2 regions of the Alteromonas sp. ABD4_190 genome follow, and region 2 is predicted to be linked to the other one. Evidence: predicted binding sites of a transcription regulator. Region 2 holds the regulator's gene; the other holds the start of a gene.
The links. The regulator LexA, encoded in region 2, represses DNA repair genes until DNA is damaged. The targets are predictions, from matches to a motif close to TACTGTATNNNNATACAGTA.
Positions count from the first base shown of each region.

Region 1: a site for LexA is predicted at 9,138-9,157, ahead of recN (DNA repair protein RecN). Genes of this name have one in related genera too.

Region 1 is NZ_JBSWWN010000001.1:3,648,857-3,660,805, forward strand. It holds gene scpB (SMC-Scp complex subunit ScpB) at 1-82, shown strand, start outside; gene rluB (23S rRNA pseudouridine(2605) synthase RluB) at 123-1,019, shown strand; gene dkgB (2,5-didehydrogluconate reductase DkgB) at 1,234-2,037, shown strand; gene ACXAFM_RS15960 (sugar O-acetyltransferase) at 2,349-2,921, opposite strand; gene ACXAFM_RS15965 (hypothetical protein) at 2,963-3,634, opposite strand; gene ACXAFM_RS15970 (arsenate reductase family protein) at 4,248-4,742, shown strand; gene ACXAFM_RS15975 (DUF445 domain-containing protein) at 4,755-6,041, shown strand; gene tmpT (thiopurine S-methyltransferase) at 6,175-6,828, opposite strand; gene ACXAFM_RS15985 (outer membrane protein assembly factor BamE) at 6,931-7,287, opposite strand; gene recN (DNA repair protein RecN) at 7,412-9,097, opposite strand; gene dps (DNA starvation/stationary phase protection protein Dps) at 9,501-10,010, opposite strand; gene nadK (NAD(+) kinase) at 10,270-11,145, opposite strand; gene ACXAFM_RS16005 (fatty acid cis/trans isomerase) at 11,236-11,949, opposite strand, start outside.
Region 2 is NZ_JBSWWN010000001.1:2,187,603-2,199,551, forward strand. It holds gene plsB (glycerol-3-phosphate 1-O-acyltransferase PlsB) at 274-2,727, opposite strand; gene ACXAFM_RS09660 (sensor domain-containing diguanylate cyclase) at 3,008-5,296, shown strand; gene ACXAFM_RS09665 (hypothetical protein) at 5,472-9,032, shown strand; gene lexA (transcriptional repressor LexA) at 9,145-9,771, shown strand; gene coxB (cytochrome c oxidase subunit II) at 10,352-11,515, shown strand; gene ctaD (cytochrome c oxidase subunit I) at 11,526-11,949, shown strand, end outside.

The DNA.
Region 1 (11,949 bases), 1.5 Mb from region 2:
TGCTGACGTTTTCGAAAACATGGCTGAAAGCGTTGCGTCAGACTCGCCGCTTAAGGTGTTAAATGAGGCACCGTCCGAATAGACCGTGCGACCGTAAACAAGCAATTAAAGAGTGAAAACCCATGACTGAAAAGTTGCAAAAAGTACTGGCTAACCAAGGGCTAGGCTCGCGACGAGAAATGGAACGTTGGATTGAAGAAGGCCGAGTATCGGTCGATGGCACCAAAGCAACATTAGGAGATAGAGTCGATCACACCGCACAAATTCGTGTTGATGGTCATTTGTTATCTCGCCAGACAGAACAGCCAATTTGCCGTGTGTTGATGTACAACAAACCCGAAGGTGAATTGTGTAGCCGTCACGACCCTGAAGGTCGCGATACGGTATTTGACCGCCTTCCCGCCATTCGATTAGGGCGCTGGATCACCGTTGGTCGTCTAGACATGAACACCAGTGGCCTGCTGTTATTCACCAACGATGGTGAACTGGCCAACCGCTTAATGCACCCTAAGTGCGAAGTAGAACGCGAGTACGCAGTGCGTGTATTCGGTGAGGTAACGGGCAAAACGCTACATACCCTTCAAAAAGGTGTAGAGCTGGAAGACGGCGAAGCAAAGTTCCTGACAATTTCAGGAGCGCCTACGCCGCAGCATGCTGAAGATGAAAGCATGAACCGTTGGTACAATGTGACGTTGAAAGAAGGGCGTAACCGAGAAGTTCGTCGTCTTTGGGAATCGCAAGGCGTTCAAGTCAGCCGTTTGATCCGCGTGAAGTATGGTCCAATCGAACTGCAAAAGCGCCTACCGCAAGGGGCGTGGGTAGAGCTAGGTCTAGAAGATGTGAATGCCCTTCGTAGCCATGTTCAACTGCCGGATGAAACGCAAACTATGGTTAATGTACGCCAGGGTAAACTTGACCACGCCCGCTTAAGTCGCATGCGCCGTTCGGTTAAAAAGCATAAAGTGCGTAAGCAGCAAGGCTTGAATAAACGTGCTGGACGTCCAGGCAAACGTAAATAGTATTTATCGATATCTATGTGAATACTTAAGGCCGCGAGCAAATGCTAGCGGCTTTTTTATACCAGTGTTTGATACAAGTCCAATAACAACCAGAGTTGCCTAATTAACCCTATTAATCATTAAGCGCGTTTCGATCTTCTTTTCAAACCGTGGCGTAGGAAATGACGAATCAGCTACGTCAAGTAGTTAAAGGCACACGGAATAGGAGATTGTTATGAAAGACATGCCTCAACTAGGAATGGGAACGTTTCGGTTAAAAGGTGATGAGGCCCGTGAATCAGTAAGTAAAGCCCTAAAAGTAGGGTTTAGGCACATCGATACCGCACAAATCTATGATAACGAAGCTGAAGTTGGCGATGCCATAAAAACAAGCGGGCTAGATAGAAGCGAATTATTCGTTACCACTAAAGTGTGGCACGAATCTTTGGGCGACGGTCACTTTATACCCAGTGTTCACGAAAGCTTAGAAAAGCTGAAGCTAGAGTATGTAGATTTACTTCTCATTCATTGGCCGTATCCAGGAAATGATATTTCACTAGAGAGTTACTTAGGCAATCTTGCCAAGGCGAAAGAGCTAGGACTTACGCGTCATATAGGGGTATCTAATTTCACTATCGATTTGTTAAACAAGGCTGAAGAAATTTTAGGTGAAGGCGAAATTTACACCAATCAAATTGAAATTCATCCTTTCATGCAAAACAAAAAAGTTGTGGAAGCTGGCAAGGAAAAAGGCATTAGAGCTACCGCGTATATGCCGTTTGCTGTTGGAAAAGTAATGAAAGACGGAACGCTTTTAAACATTGCTCAAGACCATAATGCTACGCCGGCGCAAGTGGTATTGGCGTGGATGGAAAAACGTCACATTTACGCGATTCCTTCATCAACCAGTGAATTACACCTAGCGGAAAATTTAGCTTATGGTGGTGTTAAACTTAGTGAAGAAGAGCTTATTCTTATTGACGACCTGGATAATGGCGAACGTATTGTTAACCCCGATTTTGCGCCCAGCTGGGATTAAGGCTTAACAAAGCTAGCATTTTGTTAGGGTGTATATAATACGGTGAATAAGGCTAGCGTAAGTTTACTAACCTTGTCTTGTTTCGTTGTATTCGACATCAATTTAAGGCCGCTTTATTGGTTACATCCGCGGCCTTTTAACACTTCTTATTTCAGCAAATAAAATTGACTCAGTGATTAGGGGAATGGTGAGTTCGTTGAAAAAGGCCTTTTTCAGAAAAGCTTTGTTCAAAAAAATGCCGTTTACATAAGCTTAATTTATAAAGCTTTCATTCATAAAAGCTTCCATTCATAAAGGCATCGGCTAAATCGTTAAACACTTTGAGCGACGGGTTCAATCTCTTTGATTACTTTGGCTGGGTTACCGCCTATGACTAGGTTATCTCCAAAAGATCTGGTTACCACCGCGCCAGAAGCCACAACCACATTATCACCCAATGTCACACCAGGGTTTATCACGGCCATCCCACCAATCCAGCAGTTATTGCCGAGAGTAATAGGCTTGGCGAACTCTATACCTGTTGCTCTTTGCGCGGGGTCTATAGGGTGGGTGGCTGTATAAAGCCCTACTTGAGGCGCAATCATACAGTTGTCACCAATCGTCACCTTTGCCGCATCCAAAATGACACAATTAAAATTGGCATAAAAGTTTTCGCCAACGTGGATATTTTCGCCGTAATCGCATTTAAACGAAGACTCGATGTATAGTCTTTTTCCTGTGCTGCCAAACAATTGTTTTAGCAATCTAGTACGCTTTTTGTGGTCACTTTGACAAGTTGCATTAAGCTCGTCTAATTGAATACGGCATTGCTTACGCAACGCCGTTAAAGTTTTGTCTGACGGGTAATATAAATCGCCAGCGAGCATTTTTTCATGTTCAGTCATGTATTTCCGAAACATTGAGCTTTGTTGTTAAAGCGGCTACGTTACTTTGCACCGCCGTAGCTTACAACGACTTTTTGCTTTAGTTCATCGCTCTCAATATCTAAATTTACAGGGCGGTGCAAAACAATGCTGCCGTCCACAGTAACCGATGCACTAATCGATAGGGTAGGTTTGTTATCTGATTTCTTGCCCCAAGAGCTTTCACTTTCCTTATATACGATATCGCCTAAAACGTGAGAAGAGCCAGACAAAGTAATATCGCCGTTGAGTGTTTTGATGTGTTTTTCAATGGTTGTATCAACGGCTGTTATGTCTCCATTCACTGTTTCAACGCTACCGCCAATTGTACTTTGCGTAGGAAGCGTAACATTTCCATTCACGGTCTCTACACTCTTAAGCACACTGAGGTGTGAAGTTGCACTTACATCGCCATTTACAATGTCGATATTTCGGACAGACACATGGCTACCCATTTCAAGATTGCCGTTAACGATGCTGACTTCATCCGCGCCACCATGATCGCTAATTTCCACATTGCCATTAACAGAAGAAATATCGCCAGCGTGTTTCCCTTCAGCTATGTCAATGTTGCCTAGAATAGAACTGAAATCGCTGCCTTCTAATGCGCTAGCGTCGCCAACATGGATAACGCAGCCAGTAAGCAAAGAGGCTGAAAGCAACATAGCTGCACTAGCAATAATAGACTTTTTCATATTCTTTTATCCTTGATTGTTTCATAAATACTTAATAACACGCTTTAACGGTTTTGATATCAAACACAAATTTTGTTGTGCATTTATGAAATACATATCACGTATCATGCCACTCTTAAAAAGCATTTAAAATCAGAGGGTTAGTTTAATATGCTAAAGGGGGGAACTGGCTCAATGGTGTAATAACTAATTTTATAGTTTCATCTGCCACCGGATGGCGAATTTGACCATTCTCCACCACATGGCCCTAAGCTCAGAAGGGGACAGACACTCGCTTGAAGAAATTATTTAGAGGAATGGACAGACACTCAATGTGAATACATCTTTTTGGTTACAAGCTGCTTTTTTGAGTGTGTGTCCAAGAAGTACAGGTAGGAATTTGAGTGTGTGTCCAGTGAGGACAGGGTGGGTTTTAGCCTATGTGATTGTCCGTCCTCGAATTGTATTTGGTCACAAGCCGTTTTTTAAGTGTGTGTCTAAGAAGTACAGGTAGCTATTTGAGTGTGTGTCCAACGAGTACAGGCAAGGTATTAGCCTTTGCGAGTGTCTGTCCTCGAATTTTAATAGTATGTTGGTATATATGGTTTTTACTTTTTAGTGAGGTTAGATGGCGATGATAAAGATTTATCACAACCCAGAGTGCGGCACGTCTAGGAATGTACTGGCGGTGATCAAGGCCGCTGGGTATGAGGTGCAGGTTATTGAGTATTTACGTGTTGGGTGGGAACGTGAACAACTAACTTATTTATTGAATGCAGCTAACCTTAACCCTCGACAAGCGCTTCGCACAACAAAGTCGCCTGCTGCTGAATTAGGGTTACTTGATGAAACAGTGAGTAACGAAATCATCTTTGAATTGATGCTGGAACATCCCATCTTAGTGAATAGGCCTATTGTTTGCATTCCCAAAGATGAACACGAAAAAGCAGTTTCTTTACCTCTTGGGATAGTTGAAGGTAATTCCTATTCTGATAACGCGAAAGAAACAGTGAAGTTATGCCGTCCAAGTGAAGCTGTACTGGATATTTTGCCTGTATGGCCACAAGGCCCTTTTGCTAAAGAAGACGGAACACCACTTATAGACCAAGATGGTAAACGAGTAATTTAAACGGAGTAGTTTATGCAGGACAAGTACACGCAATTGAATAAGGCTAAAAGGCTTGCATTGGCCTGTTTGATCTTTGCCGCAAGTGTATTTGTTTTAACAGTTTTACTTCCTAAGTTTTATCCAAACTTGCAAGGAGCATGGTGGTTGGGGCTTATTAAGATGGCTAGTGAGGCGGCGCTCATCGGTGGTCTAGCTGACTGGTTTGCAGTGACGGCATTATTTAAGCCAATTCCAGCGAAGTACCCCATTCCGCACACCAATATCGTGGCTAGTAACAAGTCTGTTATTGCTAATAATCTGTCATTGTTCGTTAAAGAAAAGTTCTTTCATCCCGAAGCAATAGAAAAGCTAATTCGGGACAGTGACCCTGCAAAGGGCGCGGGAAGGTGGTTGTCACAAGATAGGAACGCTACTCGTTTAAGTCGCTTTCTATGCGATGCTTTTGCAGGCGTTCTTCGCGTGCTCGATGACAAACCTGTGAAAGCGTTTATCGCTAAAACCGCACAGAAGGGCATTAACCAACTTGATCTTAGGCAATTGATGGCAACCTCGTTAAGCGCCGTTACGAAAGATCGCCAGCATCAGGTAGTGCTTGATAGGGTGTTAGGGAAATTGGCCTCACTGCTTGCAGAGCCAGAAACCCAAATCTACATAGCAGATACGTTAGTAGTCTGGCTAAAAACCGAATACAGTCGTATTGAAAAGCTATTGCCGTCTAGTTGGCTAAGCGAGCAGGGGGCACTCATTGCTGTTAAAGCGGTTTCAAGTATTTTGGAAGATGTATACGAAGATGAGCATCACCCCATTCGCCATGCATTTGATGAGCAAGTACACGAATTTCTTTACGAACTACAGCACAGCCCGTTAATGGAGAAAAAGGTAAACAGCTATCGGGAAAAAATTATTAGTGACCCAGCGTTAAACGCGTATGTTCAGCAATCATGGGCCAAGTTTCATCAATGGCTTTTAAGGTCTCTTGAAGAGCAAAATGGTAAAGCAGAAACAAAAGCGTCAGGTCTTCTAAAAGATTTGGGCACCACGTTGACGCAAGATAGTGAATTAGCAAAGGCTTTCAATAAACATATCGGGGAAGCGGCTAAATACATGGCGCCTGAGTTGGCTGAATTTCTAACCCGTCACATTCGCGACACCATCAATAGTTGGGATGAACGTGAAATGGCTGAGCAGGTAGAGTTGAATATTGGCCGCGATCTTCAAAAAGTTCGCATAAACGGCACGATTGTAGGCGGGTTGATAGGTGCAATATTGTTTGGCATAGAGGCACTGCTTGGCCTCTAGTCATTTATTTAAGCAAGTCGCATTAGCAGGTGTGGGTATGAATAGCTTAAGTGTCTCTGGTAATCAGCGCTAAAACGCAAACAATAAAGCAACCATTTAAACGCTTTGTATTGGAAACGAATCTAAAAAAAGTCTACTTCGCCGTTAGTGCAAATACCAAATTATCAGCGTCTACTTTGCCTTTCAAACCGCCTTCAAGCACAGAGCGCTCTAACCTTTTAATGTCGTAGTCGCCAGCGTAGAGTGAATCAACGGTTTTTTCGTTTACGCTAAAGGGAGGGCCGGCCATTTCATTCTGGTCATACTCGAAAGAAATGATTAGCTGGGGGGCACATTGAGTAATGGCCGTTAAATGCGCAGCATATTGCTCGCGAAGCGGGCTAGGCAGCGCGACTAAAGCGGCTCTATCGTAAATGCCCGTAACGTCACCTAAGTCGCTTGATGTAAGTTTAAAGATATCACCTACGTAAATGGTTAAACCGTCTTTAGCGTAAACTTTACCGTTGGAAGTAGTGGTAACGGTAGGCTCTACACCTAACTCTTCAAACAGCTGTATAATAGCCACTTCGCTTAGCTCAGCACCAACCACTTCACAACCCTTGGAGAGTAACCAACCAATATCACGCGTCTTTCCACATAATGGTACAAAAATGCGCTTTAAAGATGTGCTAGGAATATCGTCGCCAACCAGAAAAGACGCATACTTTACCAGAAGTGCATTCCCTTCAGGTTCGTGAAATCCAATCTCGTTCTTTTGCCATTTACTGTGCCAAAAACTATGTTCCATATAAACCTCAAGTAGGTAAGCGATATATCTAAAAAACAGGCGTTTTTATGAAGGGTATTAGAAACAAAAAAGGTAGCGAGAAACGCTACCTTTTAAACAAAATTAGTCATCAAGCGGTGTATTGAAGTCTTCAGATAACTCGAAGTCACCTTCAACCGTTGTCACTTTGTTGTCTACAAAGTTAATCACCATTTGCTTTTGAAAATCTTCACCACGCTTTTTCATACCGCGCTTCATATCGTAAACGTAGTACCAAGTATCATCGTCGAATGAGTCTTGAACAACAGGGTTACCTAGTACATAAATAACTTGTTCTTTTGTCATTCCAACGCGCAGCTTTTCCACATCTCTTTGATCAAGGAAGTTTCCTTGAGGAACGTCGATTCTATAAATCCAGTTCGAGCAAGCGGTTGATGTTAGTGTGATACCAAGAATTACTAATAGGTGTTGCAACTTCATGCGTTAATTTGTCCAGTATTGCCTTTGTTAGTGTCAATGAACTTCGCTAAAGCGAATTTCGAGACTGTTTTATTGCAAGCGCGAAGGCATGCTACATTGACAACTATGACCAATCAACTGCATTTTAGTTCGATGCTGCGCTTTTAAGCAGTTCTTTTGCATTCGCTAGCGCCGATTTGGTTACTTTATCACCGGCTAACAGTCTTGCAAGCTCATCGATCCTGTCTTGCTTAGTCAGCGCCAACATCTGGGTTTCAGTACTTTCCCCGTCGGTAAGCTTGGTAACAAACAATTGATTATGTGCCTGTGCCGCTACTTGAGGTAGATGGGTAACACACATTACTTGCGATTGTTTACCTAATTTACGTAAAAGTCCGCCAACGATTGATGCTGTTGGGCCGCTAATGCCCGTATCGACTTCATCGAAAATCATAGTAGGGGTAGCGTGATGGCCGCTCGCGATAACCTGAATAGCCAGTCCTATACGAGAAAGTTCACCACCTGATACGACTTTTTCTAATTTGTCTGCATCTTGACCAGGGTTGGTAGACACTTTAAATTCTACGGTATCTAGACCTGTGCTCACCGGCTTCTTAAGTTCGTCGTATTGAATCTGAATATCCACTTTTGCGTGGGGCATATTCATTTGGCGAATTTGCACTTCAATATCTTCGCTTAGCTTACCAGCAGCACGTTGCCTGCTCTCAGAAAGCGCTTTGGTCGCGGTTAAATACGTTGCTCGTGCTTCTTCTACTTCGCCTTCAAGCGTACCTAACAGTGTTTCCTGTTCCGATAAAGCATTGAATTCGGCGGCTAGCTCTTGGTGATGCTGATAAAGTCCTTCTGGCATCACAGTATGTTTACGGGCAAGTTCCATCGCCTTCGCATAGCGCGCCTCAACTTGCTGTAAGCGAAGTGGGTCAATCTCTAAGTGATCGCAGTAGCTACGCAGCTCTCCCGCAGCTTCTTCTACTTGAATTGCTGCATCATTAAGCATTGTAATGATTGGCGTTAAACTAGCGTCGTGCGCCTCTAATTCGCCTAAACGTTCAATACTGCTTTGTATAACTGACAGTGCGTTGCCTTCATCGCTTTCATATAAGTTATATACGCTGGTCTGTGCTTGCTCTAAAAGGCTTTGCCCGTTACTAAGGCGTTTGTGCTCTATTTCTAACTCCTCAAATTCACCCTCTTCAATGGCGAATTCATCAAGTTCTTGAACCTGATAAGTTAGTAGCTGAATTCTGTCTTCGCGCTGCTGGGCTTGTTCTTGAAGCGCCTTTAATGTGCGTTGCTTATCACGCCAAAGAGAGTAGGTTTCTCTAACTTGCACTAATATGTCGTTGTGCTTAGCGTAACCATCAACTAATTCTCTTTGATGGTCTTCTTTCAGCAGCTGTAGGTGAGTATTTTGACCGTGAATGGCCAACAAAAACTGGCCTAAACCTTTTAACTGCTGAAGTGAGGCGGGAATACCGTTGATAAAAGCTTTTGAACGGCCTTCCTTTGAAATAACTCTGCGAATAAAGCAGCTATTCTCATCTTCATCTGAGGTGAGCTCATGTTCATCGAGGAAGGCTTTAGCTAATACATTGCCGTTTAAAGAAAAGTGAGCAATGATTTCCGCTTTTGCACTACCTTTTCGCACGGCATTTGCGTCGGCACGTTCACCTAAGCACAAGCTTAACGCATCAATAGCAATTGATTTACCCGCACCGGTTTCACCCGTGATTGCAGTAAGCCCGTTTTCCAGTTGAACCGATAATTGTTTTACAACAGCAAAATTAGAAATAGAAAGATGCGCTAACATAACCACACTCGAAAAAGTTGAACATGATGATATATACAGTAACTGATAATATATACAGTATTTTGGCTGTGTAAAGCTAAGTCGGGAAAAAATTGCGTTAAAATGGAGGGGGATGCTAACAAAACTCATAAAATCAATATCATAAGTTTAGCGACTTTTGTGATGTTATGAGTAACCTGAAGATGTGAAACAATGGAAATGCGTGCTTTACAGAAATTTATACAGTACTAATCTACGTGAAATTTGATAGCTAAAAGCCTGTCTATAAAATGGTGAGTAGTCCAATACGTTGACTGCACTAAAGCTTTTAATAAACCAAACAGCAAAAAGGAGAGCCTAAGCTCTCCTTTGAAATTCTAACTATAGATAGTTAGATTAGTGTATAAAATTCAATGATTAGAGGCTATTGCTGCAATTCACCGCTGCCAGACTCAATGTGTGCGCGCACAAACCACTGAAACTGTTCTAAGTCTGCCAGTTGGCCAGTAATCATATCTTCTGATACTGGGTCAATTTCACCTAAAAGCTCTAACGCTTTTCTATGGTCACCATTTACACCGTCATATACGGCATCCAGCGCCTTAAGGTGGTCAAGTACTAAACCTTTACCCAACTCATAATCGTTCCAGCTGCGACCTTCAACAATGGCTTTCGGTGTACCTTTTGGTACGCCACCTAACGTGGCAATTCGCTCTGCAATTGTGTCGGTCATTTCGCGTACCGCATCTACCTGCGGATCCAACATCTCATGCACGCCAATAAAATTTGGTCCTACTACATTCCAATGAATGTGCTTCAACGTTAACTGTAAATCTAATAGTGCAACCAATCGCTGATCCAATACCTTGATTGTTTTGGCAGCTGCATCGTTATCCATTCCAGGGGCTGTAAATTTGATATTGGTGTTACTCATGATATCTCCTATTGAACGCAAATAAGTCAGCGGGATGCGAAACATCATTTAGGCCAAATAACAAAGACCTTGTGCTGACGACTTGTTATGATAGGTGCAACAGGTATGCCGAAAACTTATATTTCTATAAGTCTTGGTTTTCGTTAAGGAAATTAGAGAAGATTAAAAAATCTTTATTTTTCAAGCCTGTAGCAATCAAGAAAATGCTACAGGCTTATGTAATAAATGCACATGGAATCAACTAAATGGAGCAGGGAGGTTAGTAAAGCTTACTACCCCAACCTAACTTTTTACGAAGTACATTGAAGTAGCTGTAGCCCTTAGGGTGAACAAGATGGAGTTTGTCTACGCTTTTGTTTATTCGAATTTCATCGCCAGGTAGCACCGGCAGAACAATATGGCTATCGCAACTCACTTGTAGCGAGTCACTATTAACCTTTGATACTTTCATCGATACCTGACTGTCAGCATCAACAACGATTGGACGGCTGCTAAGTGTGTGAGGAAACATGGGTACCAACGTAAGTGCATCTAGCTTGGGCATAATAATAGGGCCGCCCGCTGATAAAGAGTAAGCCGTTGAACCTGTAGGTGTGGCTACTATTAATCCGTCGCTGCGCTGACTGAATACAAATTGCTCATCGATGTAAATTTCAAATTCCATCATATGGGCAACTTTTCCGTGGTGAAGTACCACTTCGTTTACAGCAGAGTTGTTACTTTTAAGTTTTTCGTGTCGATAAACTTCTACTTCAAGTAAGAAGCGCTCTTCTACTACGCATTCACCGTTAAAGATAAGGTCAAGTTGTTGAACGATATCATCAGGGTGAATGTCGGTTAAAAAGCCGAGGTTTCCGCGGTTTACACCGACAACGTGAATGTCAAAGCGAGCGAGCACACGTGCTGCACCAAGCATGCTGCCGTCACCGCCTACCACAACGGCGAGGTCAGCCTCTTTGCCAATAGTGACAAGGTTACAGCTTTTGAAGTTTTCGGTTTCAAGTTCTTCAGCAATACTTTCCTCAACCAATAATTTACAGCCTTTTGCCAATAAATATTCGGCAAGAATGTTCAGGCTGTCGTGGGTTGCAGCGTGCTGAGGTTTTCCAATTAAAGCAACGGTTTGATAGGGCATGGAATGCTAATGTCCTTTCATTTCCAATGGTTGGACATTAGCACAGGTTTTTTGCAAAAGAAAAGCGTTAAACGGCACACAGCGCAAGGTTTAGCGATCTTCTAACCGATTATAGTCGAGAAGACCGCCTTCAATAGGGTAGCGCTCGCTAGACCATTGCATTAATTTATCACTAAACGCCCAAAAGTTAGGGTTGGTTCGGCGCATGCCAACATCGTCGAGCAAGGCTTTGTAATCGGCTTCGCTTTTAATGGACTTAAGCTTCTCAATCGAAGACGTTATTTCTGAGGCATTGATATACCAGAATGCGTCAGGGTAACTGCCCAACAAACCATGAACTAGCGTGATTGAATCTTTAGAAGGCTCCCGGTTTTCCTCTTCTTCAAATAGGCTATTTACATTGTAATGCGCGCTATTTCTAAGGGCAGTGAACACATCAATGTTGTCTGGGTTCTTGTCGTCTTGAATCACAATCATGGTAGTTTCAGGCATCAACGTCGCTTGTTGAGCAGGAAGCGAATCTAAGCGCTTTAATGCTTGGAACTGTTCAACTGATAGCAAACGTTCATTGTAGGTTGAGGCATTCGGTTGAACTTTAGCCAAGTATTGCGATAACAATTGATAAAGTTCTTGTTGAGGATTATCTGTTTCGAACGCTATGCCAGAAGGTTGTTCGAAACTGTTGATATCACCTTCCAAATAATCGGTAAGTTCAGGGCTTGCATTTTGATACCAATCGTCGAGAAGGTCATGGCGGGTAGTTGGAGGAAGTAGATTAAGGAAGTTCGATTCACCTTCCATGCG
Region 2 (11,949 bases):
TTGGTATGCCGAACAGGCTTTGATAACAATACATATACGAAAAATGGCTCGTTTTTAACCGTTTTCGCTTTGTATTGCTTCACGTTAAGCGCAGGTTTACCGAGGAGCGATACAAAGCGGCACTATTTTGACCTTAATGGCTTCGCATTTGTTGAACGTTGCATAACTGCATTAAAAGAAGTCATTGACTAGATATACGCGCAATAAAAAACCCATGCCAATGCATGGGTTTTTGCTAAGACTAATGCAAAGCTGCTGGCTGCGGCAATAGGCCTAACTTGCAGAATTAAGGGCAACATTTTCCAAATGCTGAATCATCTCAGGCCATATTAAGTCCATAACATCAGCGCGCAACGCTTCGCACTCTTCCGAGTATTTTAGGCTGCCGTCTTTTTCAGAGTCTAACCAATGGTTATCTTTTAGAGCACTGATAAAGCTAGACAGTACGTTCTTATCGTAGAATTCAGGTGAGCTAAGCCCGTAAAGCGCTGATAAACGCTCGGCGACTTGTTTGCTTTCTCGTTCTAATGCACTGCGGCTAATGACTTTTTCTTTATCTAAAATAGTTAATACAACGGCATAACGCTGTAATGTTTCCTGCATACAACGGCTTAATAGCCATGATGAATGGAACTCTTTGCAGTGTGCATCTGGCGGTAAAAGCTCACCATCTTTTTGGCGTAATAGCCCATTGTCAAGCATCGCTGTGATTAGTGCGTCAGTGTGCGCAAGCGCTTCATCTTGGGTAAGGTGCAAGAACAGCTCTTTTTGCAGCAACGGATAAAGTGCAGCAATAAGCTGAAAAATGCTGTTCTTCGTGGCGCCTTTCTTCGCAAAGATAGAGGCCATGATAAGACCTGGGATTGCGAATAAGTGCAAAATGTTGTTGCGGTAATAGGTCAGGTACACCGCAGATTTTGGCTGTGGACTGATCAAGCGCCCGTAATCATCTTCGTTGATATCAAAGCGACCTAACTTGAGCGTATCGCGCAATAGTTCTTCCGCCGACGAATCTGGAATGGTGGCATCATTGCTGAACGGCACGGCTTTAAACAAGTGCATGAAATCGCCCATGGCTTGTTTTAGTTCGGCTTCGCTCATGGTTTGTCTTTTAGATGATAAAAGACATAACGACGCTAACGCCATACCGTTTAATGCTGCTGCACGGTTGATGCGGGTCATGACGTTGTTAGCCAACTCATTAACGGCAGGCGTTAACCAAGCAGGCTTTTTCTCAGGTTCGGCGTCGCGGCAATCTCGCCAATTCGGCACATGACTCTCAAGAAACTGGTTAAGCGCAATAGGCTCACCAAAGTTTACATAGCCATGCCCGTAATTTTTAAGTTTACGAATGGCAGAGAACACCTGAAGGTTAGATTCTTTTTTCTTCTTAGAGCCTTTAAGTTCATTCAAATAGCTCTTCACTTCCATTACGTTTTCATAGCCAATGTAGACAGGCACAATACTTACAGGGCGGTTAACGCCTTTGAGCATGGCTTGAATAGTCATAGCTAACATACCGGTTTTAGGCGGAATTAGGCGACCAGTACGGCTGCGTCCACCCTCGGGGTAATATTTAACAGAGTAACCTTTGTTAAACAGCAACTCTAAATATTCTCTGAACACAGCCGTGTAAAGCTTGTTGCCAGCAAAACTCCGGCGTAGGAAGAAAGCGCCTCCTCGGCGAAACATTTTTCCGACAGGCCAAAAGTTAAGGTTGATACCCGCTGCAATGTGAGGCGTTACCATACCCTCGTGATAAATCACGTAAGTTAATAACAGATAATCCATGTGGCTGCGGTGGCAAGGAACATAAATAATTTCGTGACCGTTAGCGGCCAGCTCACGTATGCGCTCAGCATGGCCTACGCTAATGCCGTTATAAATCTTGTTCCAAATGCGTGTGAGCAGTCTGTCACCAAACCGGATAAGTCCTTCACGGTAATCTGCAGCAATCTCGGTAATATAGCTCTGTGCAGTTTCCTTTGCTTTTTCATGAGTCACTTTTTTGCTTCGTGACTCTTCAGCAATGGCACGACGCACTGCATCTGAACCTAACACACTGTTATTCAGTTCCTGGCGCTCGAGCAGCGTTGGGCCAGTCATGCTTTGACGCTTTCGCTGAAAGTGAGTACTTGCTACTCGCACGAGTTTGTGAGCAATACTTTGATCGCTGCCGTGTTGGTTAGACATGGCACGTGCTGATACTGCTTTAGAATAGTTAATGAAGTTATCACGGCCTAAAAATAGCACGATGAACAATTTGCGAAGCCAACTTGGTGCTGCTGCCTCCGTAATCAAATCGCTTAAGCCTGGGTTCCCCCGCCCCGGGGCTCGACCCCACGTGACATATACAGGCACAACCTGTAAATCTAGATTTTCATGATCTCTATGCAAATGAAAAAGGTCAGTGAAAACCTCTTCAATCCCGGTATCTTTGGCTGACGAGCGAAAAATAGGCTGGGTTTTACGTAAGAACAGCGTCGACGAATATTCTCGCCCTGCCAATGTGAGCGTATCTGTAGGACTAGGTAAACCTAGCGCTTTTGTCGACATTCTCAGTGCAAGCTGATCTGTCACTGAGTTGTTGGGAAGTAGATAAACGATAGGTTTGCTTTTATCTATTCCTAATTCGGTTTCAACGTTAACTGGAATACTGTGAGCTTTGACCAGCAACTTAACAGGATAATGAAACACCGACAGAAGGGCTTTTCGCATCCACGACATGAATTATGTAATCCTATGAAATAAAAACGAGTGAAGTGTAACACAATCGCGTCGCAATCTCGCGATGAGCCAATGTTATTGATTTGCTTGTTTTACAGACTCCGTACCTAGCTGTAAGTTCAAGAAGTTCAAAAGCGTCTGTGTTTTTATATTTTTCGTAGCATCACTTAGGGTAAGGCTCTCTGTCCCTTTTAGCAATGCAACATTAGCAGTATTTAAATTGCTATAAGCTTTGATTGTTACTACTTTTATAAAGGTTAATGAATATGAGCAAGATGTAGTGGATGATCAAAACCGCCTGAAGACAATTGATGATTTTATGCTCAATAGTGAGGTGCCATTAGATCTCAACGATCTTATGGTGGTGTTAGCTGCGGCATACAAAGTGCCTATTGCGCTAATTGGCATCGTTGGTGAGTTTGAAGAGGTTTTCAAAGCGCGGTTTGGGACTTCACTTTCCAAGGTGAGTAGGGAACATGCGTTTTGTAGTCATGTCGTGCAAGAGCGTCAACAAGTTGTTGTAAACAATGCCCAAGAAGACCCAAGGTTTAAAGACAACCCACTAGTGACGGGTGAGCCGCACATCTGCTTTTATGCAGGCACGCCCATTGAAATTAATGATGAGATTATTGGTGCTGTCTGTATTATTGATACCGTTCCAAGAGAAATTGACAAGAAATATCTAGAAGTTCTAGATCGAATTGGCGCGCTTGTTAGTCAGCATATTTCTCTTTCAAAAGAACATGAAGCACTTAAGCGTGAGCATGGGTTAATAGAAAAGTCCCCTATCGTTCTGGCTACGTGGCGAAATACTACGTCGCTCAAACTGGTTCATATATCAAAAAACAGCGAGCGCGTTTTGGGCATATCGTCCCAGGATTTACTGAGCGGTGCAGTCGAGCTTGGCGATGTTTTAACACAAGAGGCTGAGGGAGACTTTACGTTTGCCATGCAGGCCCATATGGAGGGCGTGGAAACGCATACCTGTCGTCTTCAAATTGCCACGCCCACACGTACCATTTGGGTAAGTATGATCTCTACGGCTAGTTTCCGTGAAGACGGTATGTTGTATTCCGTTCAGGCTTTTCTATTTGACACAAGCGACCAAAAATATGTGGAAGACAAGCTCAACAAAACAAACCAGCGTATGCGGCTACTATTGGAAGCCTCTGAGTTAGGTACGTGGGATTGGAATTTGACCGCTGATGTAAATCAAGTGAACAAACGCTGGTGTGACATTGTCGGTCTTGAATATGAATACTATGACACCAGCTCGCGCTTTTTCAGACAGCTGATTCATCCTGCGGATTATGTGAAAGTAGAAAAGCAGTTACACGAACATATTGCTGGAAAGAGCAAGGTTTTCAATACTACGTTTCGCATGAAGCATACTAACGGCTCATGGGTTTGGGTCGAAAGCTATGGAAAAACTGTAGAATCTGACATTATGGGTAAACCCACTCGGGTTGCTGGAATTCATCGTGACATTACCCAACGAATGGAAAGTGAACTTCACGAGCGAAAGAAAACTCAGCTCCTGCAATTTATTAATAAGACCCGGGCTTCATACCTTCAAAACAACGATTTAACCATGGCCTGTCAAACAGTATTGCCTGAACTCATTGACATTTCGGACAGTCAATTTGCTTTCGTAGGGCAAATGAAAAATGAAGGCGATGCATCGAGGCTGTTTATCCATGCCATTTCCGAAATCGTATGGGACACCAGCAGCTTCACACAATATAACGAGTATAAAAAGCGAAATTTATACTTCAGCAGTTTCGATAACCTCTTCGGTACCACTATTTTAACGGGAGAAATTACGATAAGTAATACTTCTGGGAGTCATCCGAAATCTAAAGGTGTTCCCCAAGGGCATCCGCGAATTAGCCGCTTTTTAGGTTTGCCTATCAAAGTCAAAGACAGAGTCGTGGGTATGATTGGTTTGGCCAATAAGTTTGAACCCTACTCTATAGAAGATGCCAAATTTCTACAGCCTCTTTTAGATGCATTAGCCGGTCTTTTCTATGCAGTAGAATTAGAAGATGCACGCGCTGTCGCTGAAGAAAAGCTGCGGCAATTAGCTATGACTGACTCATTAACGGGTTTGTACAACCGAAGAGCATTCATTGACGAGTGTGTCGCGTTTTCAAAGCTGCATCACAGCGCGTGTGTTGCCATTGTTGATATCGACCATTTTAAAAGCGTAAATGACACGTACGGTCATGACGCTGGTGACCAGGCGCTTATTACTGTTGCTCGAAAAATATCCAAGCAAAACGGTTCACCGAATGTCGTTGCCCGTCTTGGCGGTGAAGAGTTCGCAATCGTGATGTTGGGGGAAAATAAAAAAGAAATTAACACGCAGCTAGAGGCGCTTCGCATAGCCGTTGAAGAAAGTGTGGTTAACTATAAAACCGATAAAATAAACCTTACCATCAGCATAGGAGCCACTTTTGTCGATAGTACCTATGGCGCAGACTTTAGCGCCCTGTTATCAACGGCTGACAAATCCCTTTATAAGGCAAAAGAACAAGGCCGAAATCGCGTAGTCTGGGGGGACGATTGACCGTCGCTGTTTGTCGATAAACGCTAGCGAGTTGTGTATCAATCAACAGAGATATTGCCAGGCAAACGACAATAAGTTATAAAAACCGAATATTTTATTGTTGTAAACAAATTAGGCGTGTTTCGTACTTTTGGCTGATGTTAGGCCACCATGCCTTACAAATCAGGGACGATGTATGAACACTTCGCGCTTGGGTTTTTGTGGCCTATTTTCTATTCTAGCTCTCACAGCCTGTGGAGGTGGAGGGAGCTCGGGTTCTCCGACTAACCCAACACCTGCACCGCCTCCAGAGCCGACTGCATTAGAAATTTTATCGAACCCCTTAGACTACTCTATAGCACAGCTAGACAACGCAGCTAAGCGTTATGCTGATAATAGCTATACGGGTGAAACAAACATTGCAATCGCAGACATTAGCGCTGTGCAAAACGTATATATTGCGCTTTTTGGCGAAGATCTTGCCAGCTCACCTTATCTTGACATATTTGAAGTTTCTGAACTTGTCGATGCTAACGGCAACATTGATGGCGTTACACAATGTTCAGATAGCGGCTCAATTAAGTACTCTGGAAAACTTGATTTAGACACAGGTCTTGGAACCATAATCGTCGATTATGATCAATGTCTACACTATTATCTGAACGCGTATCACGATGGTCAATTTTCTGTTGCTATTACGAAATCAGATGACGACAATTTTGAGGCAACATCCTATTTTACGAGCCTTTCGATAGGGAGAGGTAGTCAACGTGCAACGCTAAAAGGGTTAATGAAAGCTGAAATAAGTTACGATCCACGCACGGGGTACTACAACGAAGAACTTATTCAGTACATGACCGCTACCTTTAACGGTGAAGCCTATAAAATAAATGGAACTGCTTTTGATGGCTTTAATGGGGTGGGGTACTCCTCTGAGTTCGAGGGGGCATTGCATATTGGCTCAAAAGGTAAGCTTGATTTTTCTTACTTCTCAGAGGAAGGAGGGCTACCTTATGCTTACCAAGGTTCTCTTGTAGTTAAAGGCAATAGAACCGCTGGCATTGATATTATGCAAGGAGCGGTTCGCTATGGTGAAGATACGAACGGGGATGACACCTATGATGTTGGCGTGTTTTTCAGCAGTATCGAGACATTTGCAAGCAGCAATACCGCGAATATCGTTCTATCCGATATAGAAACTATTTCAGCGCCTCCCGTTGCTGGTGAACCCTATTATTATGCTTATGACCCTGTTTACACGTCTGACGATATAACCGTTGATGAGGGGTATTATTACGACTCTGATACGCCTGAATCTGACTTGTCAGTATCCTACCGCTGGTACATTAATAACATTGTTCTAGAGGGTGTTAGCGGTAACACTCTGCCTGCATATAACGCGGTATTCGGCGATGAACTGAAAGTAACTATGGTAGTGTCTGACGGTGTTAACATCGTTGAATCACAACCCGTGTTTATCACTATCAGTGACTCTCCAATGACACTCGTCATCTCCAATATGCCTGAATCGGTAACTGCTGGTGGTTACGTGGAGTTCACGGTAAGTATGACTGACCCCGATCAAATTAATAGTGATGTTGCAGGCCAGCTTGTCGCTGCACCTACAGGAGTTACCTTAAACGACGACGGCTTACTAACGTGGCAGGTGCCCAACAGTCAACTGTTTAATGCGCAAACCTATATTTTTAGCTTTGCGAGTCTGGATGGCGATGAGAGCCTGCAAACCGTAGAAATAACTGCTTATGCAGATAAAGCACCGGCGTTTGCCCGCACAACTTCAATAACACCGATTTACAATAGAGGTTTTGCGATTGCCTCAACCAAGGGCGTGAATGAACTCATATCGGTCAATCACCGGAATGTGGGCGCCTTCTTGTTAAACGGAAATAAACTAGAAAATACCTATGTGTACCCTTACAAGTTACCTACAAGAGGAGAAATTAAGGGCGTTTATACACAAGATGCTGACGGCGATAGTAATGATGAAATCTATATCCTTACTGAACAAGGTTTATCGGTTATAAAAGACCGGAAAGACAACGCGGAAACGGTATTTGTAGCAGAGGATAAAATAACGTCAGGATGGCTTTACGATATTGATAGCGACGGTATAGAAGAAATTGCATACCTTCACGGCGATTATTATTACGGTGCGACGTCTATCTCCATTCATAATGTGACAACTGGTGAAAAGTTGCAGCAGTTCGATGTCGATGGTGTATCAACCATTTCTTTTGGTAATGTAGACGACGACGCGTCTATCGAGTTGGTGACTAACAATGGCTACGTATTCGATATTAATAGCGGCGCCAATCAATGGCTTTATGGCAATGGGTTTAGCGACGCTTACGTCGCTGTCGGTGACATGAACAGCGACGGTGTCGATGAAATCATTGGTGCCGACCGTTGGGAGAATATTTCAGTCTACTCTGCGGTGTCGAAAAGTAGTTTGGCGACAGCTGAACATAATGATATCTGCGATTTGAGCTATAGCAAAGATGACCAGACCAATGAGGGAATGCTTGTAATTTCTGAGTGCCAGTGGGGAGAGGTGAAAGCTTTCGCGCTTGAAGGTGGTCAAATTTCGGAACAGTGGAGTGTTATTCACAATGCGTATAGCGGTATGTCGCTTTTAATCGGCGACCTGAATAACGATAGCCGAAACGAAATAATCTGGACCGGCGACAGCGAAATTCAGGTTGCACTGCAAGATGCTGAGGGTGACTACGTATTATCAGATATACGAACGGAAGCACACTCTTCTAATTACTTTGCTGCCGGCTGGGCCCCTTTTGGTGATAATGATGAAAGAGCTGTCTTTGTGAGTGAGACAACTAACTACTACACATCAATTCAGATGCTGTCAGTTAACATGGAGAATGAGATTACCCTTAGCGACGAACTCGGCGACGATGTTTTTGACTATAGCAGACCCGTTGTTACTGACTATAATAATGATGGCCTGGGTGAATTATTCACAGGAGCTTTGAATAGCAATACATCATTCAACGTAGTTAAGTTGTCAGATAATTCAATTCAGTGGTCGCTGAGCCAAAATCAAAACAGCCAAGTCTCACTCATCGAAGCTGTAGACGTGAATGACGATAATTTTGTTGATGCGGTCATTGTTGAAAACAATCGACTCAAAGCATTCGATATTGAGAACCAAGTGCTCATTGACTCTGTCATCAATGAGTTTTCAATTGATGCTGTCGCTGAGCTCACCAATAATGGCGAACACTTTTTTGCTGTTAGTGGCTATGAATCATTAAAGCTCTATACAATGCAAGATGGCGAGTTTGTCGGACTGAATGAACTAGATGTTTCTTGTAGTCAATTGATAAGAATTAATGCTGATGGCGACGACGCCTCTGAGTTTGCATGCTTAGATAGAAACTACAATAGAATAAATATTTATGACGTAACAAATGACGCCTTAGTACTTAAAGACGCCATAACGCCTACATTCGATCTTCAAAATATAGCCGTTATTCCAACGACATCGTCTAATCAATCAATACTTGGCATTTACCAAGCTGAAGAATATGACTCATCGTATGGATATTATGACAACGTTGCTTACCGAGTCACTGAAATAGATATCAATGGACATGTCATTTGGCGTAGCCCTTCCATTGGCATTAATCATGTCGATGGTATGCGTACCCGAAAGAACAATGCCGGCGAAGTAGAGCTTCAAATAGGTAATCCGAACATGGCCCTTCTTGTGAAATAAGGGTAATACACTTGTCGCTGTCTATTGCTTGTAGCAAAAGACGCGGCAAGTGCTTGTTATTTAGTTTTAGGTGTATATACTTACAGGAACTGTATGAACAGACAGGTCTTTTATGCGCCCACTCACAGCTCGACAAACCGAAGTTTTAGAACTTATCAAAACCACCATGCAAGAAACGGGGATGCCGCCTACGCGTGCGGAAATCGCTCGTCAACTTGGTTTTCGTTCTGCCAACGCAGCAGAAGAACATTTGAAAGCCTTGGCGCGTAAAGGCGTGATAGAAATTCTGCCGGGTACCTCTCGGGGTATTAAACTCAATATTCCTCTCGAAAATGACGTACCTGAAGAAGAAGGCCTACCTCTCATTGGTCGTGTGGCGGCGGGTGAGCCAATTTTGGCGCAAGAGCACGTAGAATCACACTACAAGGTAGACCCTGCACTGTTTCAACCTCAAGCAGACTTTTTACTGCGTGTTAACGGCATGAGTATGAAAGACATCGGTATTCTAGATGGCGATCTCCTTGCTGTGCATCGCACCACCGATGTTCACAATGGCCAGGTCGTTGTGGCACGTGTAGACGAAGATGTTACGGTAAAGCGTTTAGAAAAACGTGGTCGTGAAGTATTACTTCATGCCGAAAACGAAGAATTCGCACCTATTCGAGTAGACCTAGCCAACGAACCTTTTGCTATTGAGGGGATTGCAGTAGGCGTTATAAGAAACGCGGACTGGATGTAAGGTTTTAACACCTTCAACGAAAAGCGGCGCACTAGCCGCTTTTTTTATGCCTTTTATTGCTTTATTTCTACCAGTTTTCTGGAGTTAGGGTGACTAAGCCCGCCTTTAAAAAGCGAACCCAACCATGACTATCAGAAAGCGTATTACGCGTATTTTGCCTGTGAATGAACTACTGAATATGCATTCATTATTCTAAAGTTTGTTTGAAAATAAATATTAATAACCTATTAGTTGTTGATTTTATAATCAAATGATTGCTAGTAGAACCTTTGTGTTGTTCAAAATGTACGTTTGATTTTATTCTCGCTTAATACATGCTCATTTCTTTTTCCATCCAATATGTAACGTAAGGCTGCCACGGAAGTGATTAAAAATTAACCGCTTCGTTAAATTTTTAATAGAAAAGACTAGACGGCACGACATTATTGCGCAATTCTTATACAGAGATTAACAAAATAATAACAATGACTCTAAATTTGTTTTACAAGTTGAGGTGATGGGTCAATCGTTCGCAAACCATTTGGTAGGGCATCGCGCAAAATAATCAGCGTTTTTGGTCTTGCTATTACGGAGGTGCTGAGTGAAACAACTAACGACCGTTTTCGCAAAATGGTGTTCGACAATACCGTTTTTGCTTTTTTCCCCTTTGCTTCTTGCCCAAGAAGTCAGTGAAGAGGCCTCTTCACTTAATTTAAGGCGCGGTGCCACCGACATCAGCGGGCAGGTTTACGACCTGCATATGCTGATGTTCTTCATTTGTGTAGGTATCGCGGTTGTAGTTTTTGGCGTGATGTTCGCCTCAATGTATCTACATAGAAAGTCCCGTGGCGCCAAGCCAGCTAATTTTCACGAAAACGTGAAGGTTGAAATTGCTTGGACCGTTATTCCTTTCCTTATTCTTATCTTCATGGCGGTACCCGCAGCGAATACTCTAATTGCTATGGAAGACACGTCTGAGCCTGACATGACTGTGCTAGTAACAGGCTCTCAATGGAAATGGCACTACAAGTACATGGATAGCGATGTAGAGTTTTATTCTTTACTCGCCACTCAGCGCGAGCAAATAGAAAACAAATTTCAGAAAACAGATAACTACCTGTTGGAAGTTGACCGTCCCTTGGTTATTCCTACTGGGAAAAAAGTACGCTTTCTTATTACCTCTGACGACGTTATCCACTCTTGGTGGGTTCCTGACTTTGCCGTGAAAAAAGATGCCAACCCCGGATTTATTAACGAGTCTTGGGCCAAGGTGAATGAGCCTGGTATTTATCGCGGACAGTGCGCAGAGCTCTGTGGAAAAGACCACGGCTATATGCCGGTTGTGGTAATTGCTAAAGAACCCGCCGAGTTTGAAAAGTGGATGGGCGAACAAGAAGAGATTGTTCGTAAAGCAAAAGAAGAAGAGCAGCGTCTACTTTCTATGAATATGTCTATGGATGAACTGATGAAAGAGGGCGAGCGAGTATACAACGCAACGTGCGCTGCTTGCCATATGCCAAATGGTGAAGGTTTACCTGGCGTGTTCCCGGCATTAAAAGGCAGCAAGATGGCACTAGAAGATCAGCAAGGTCACATTGACATCGTGCTGCATGGAAAGTCAGGAACAGCCATGCAAGCGTTTGGAAAAATGCTAAGCCTTAAGGAAATTGCAGCGGTAGTGACTTATGAGCGCAATGCCTGGGGCAATAACACTGGCGACATGGTGCAGGCCAAAGATGTCAACGCAGTGGCAAACGGAAACTAGGAGCAGAAAAATGAGCAAAGCAACTGAAGTTATTTCGCCAGATACCTCTGCGCCTCACAGTGATCAAGTAAATGGCGGTCACGCACATGGCGATCACCTACATGATGATCATGAACACCACGATCATATCCCTAAAGGGATAACGCGCTGGTTGTTTACTACTAACCATAAAGACATAGGCACACTTTACCTGTGGTTTGCCTTTATCATGTTTTTAGTGGGTGGTGCGATGGCCATGGTGATCCGCGCTGAACTATTCCAACCCGGTCTACAAATTGTAGAACCAAACTTCTTTAACCAAATGACCACGGTACACGGACTTATCATGGTATTTGGTGCAGTAATGCCTGCCTTTACTGGGCTTGCAAACTGGCTTATTCCAATGATGATCGGCGCCCCTGACATGGCGTTACCGCGCATGAATAACTGGAGCT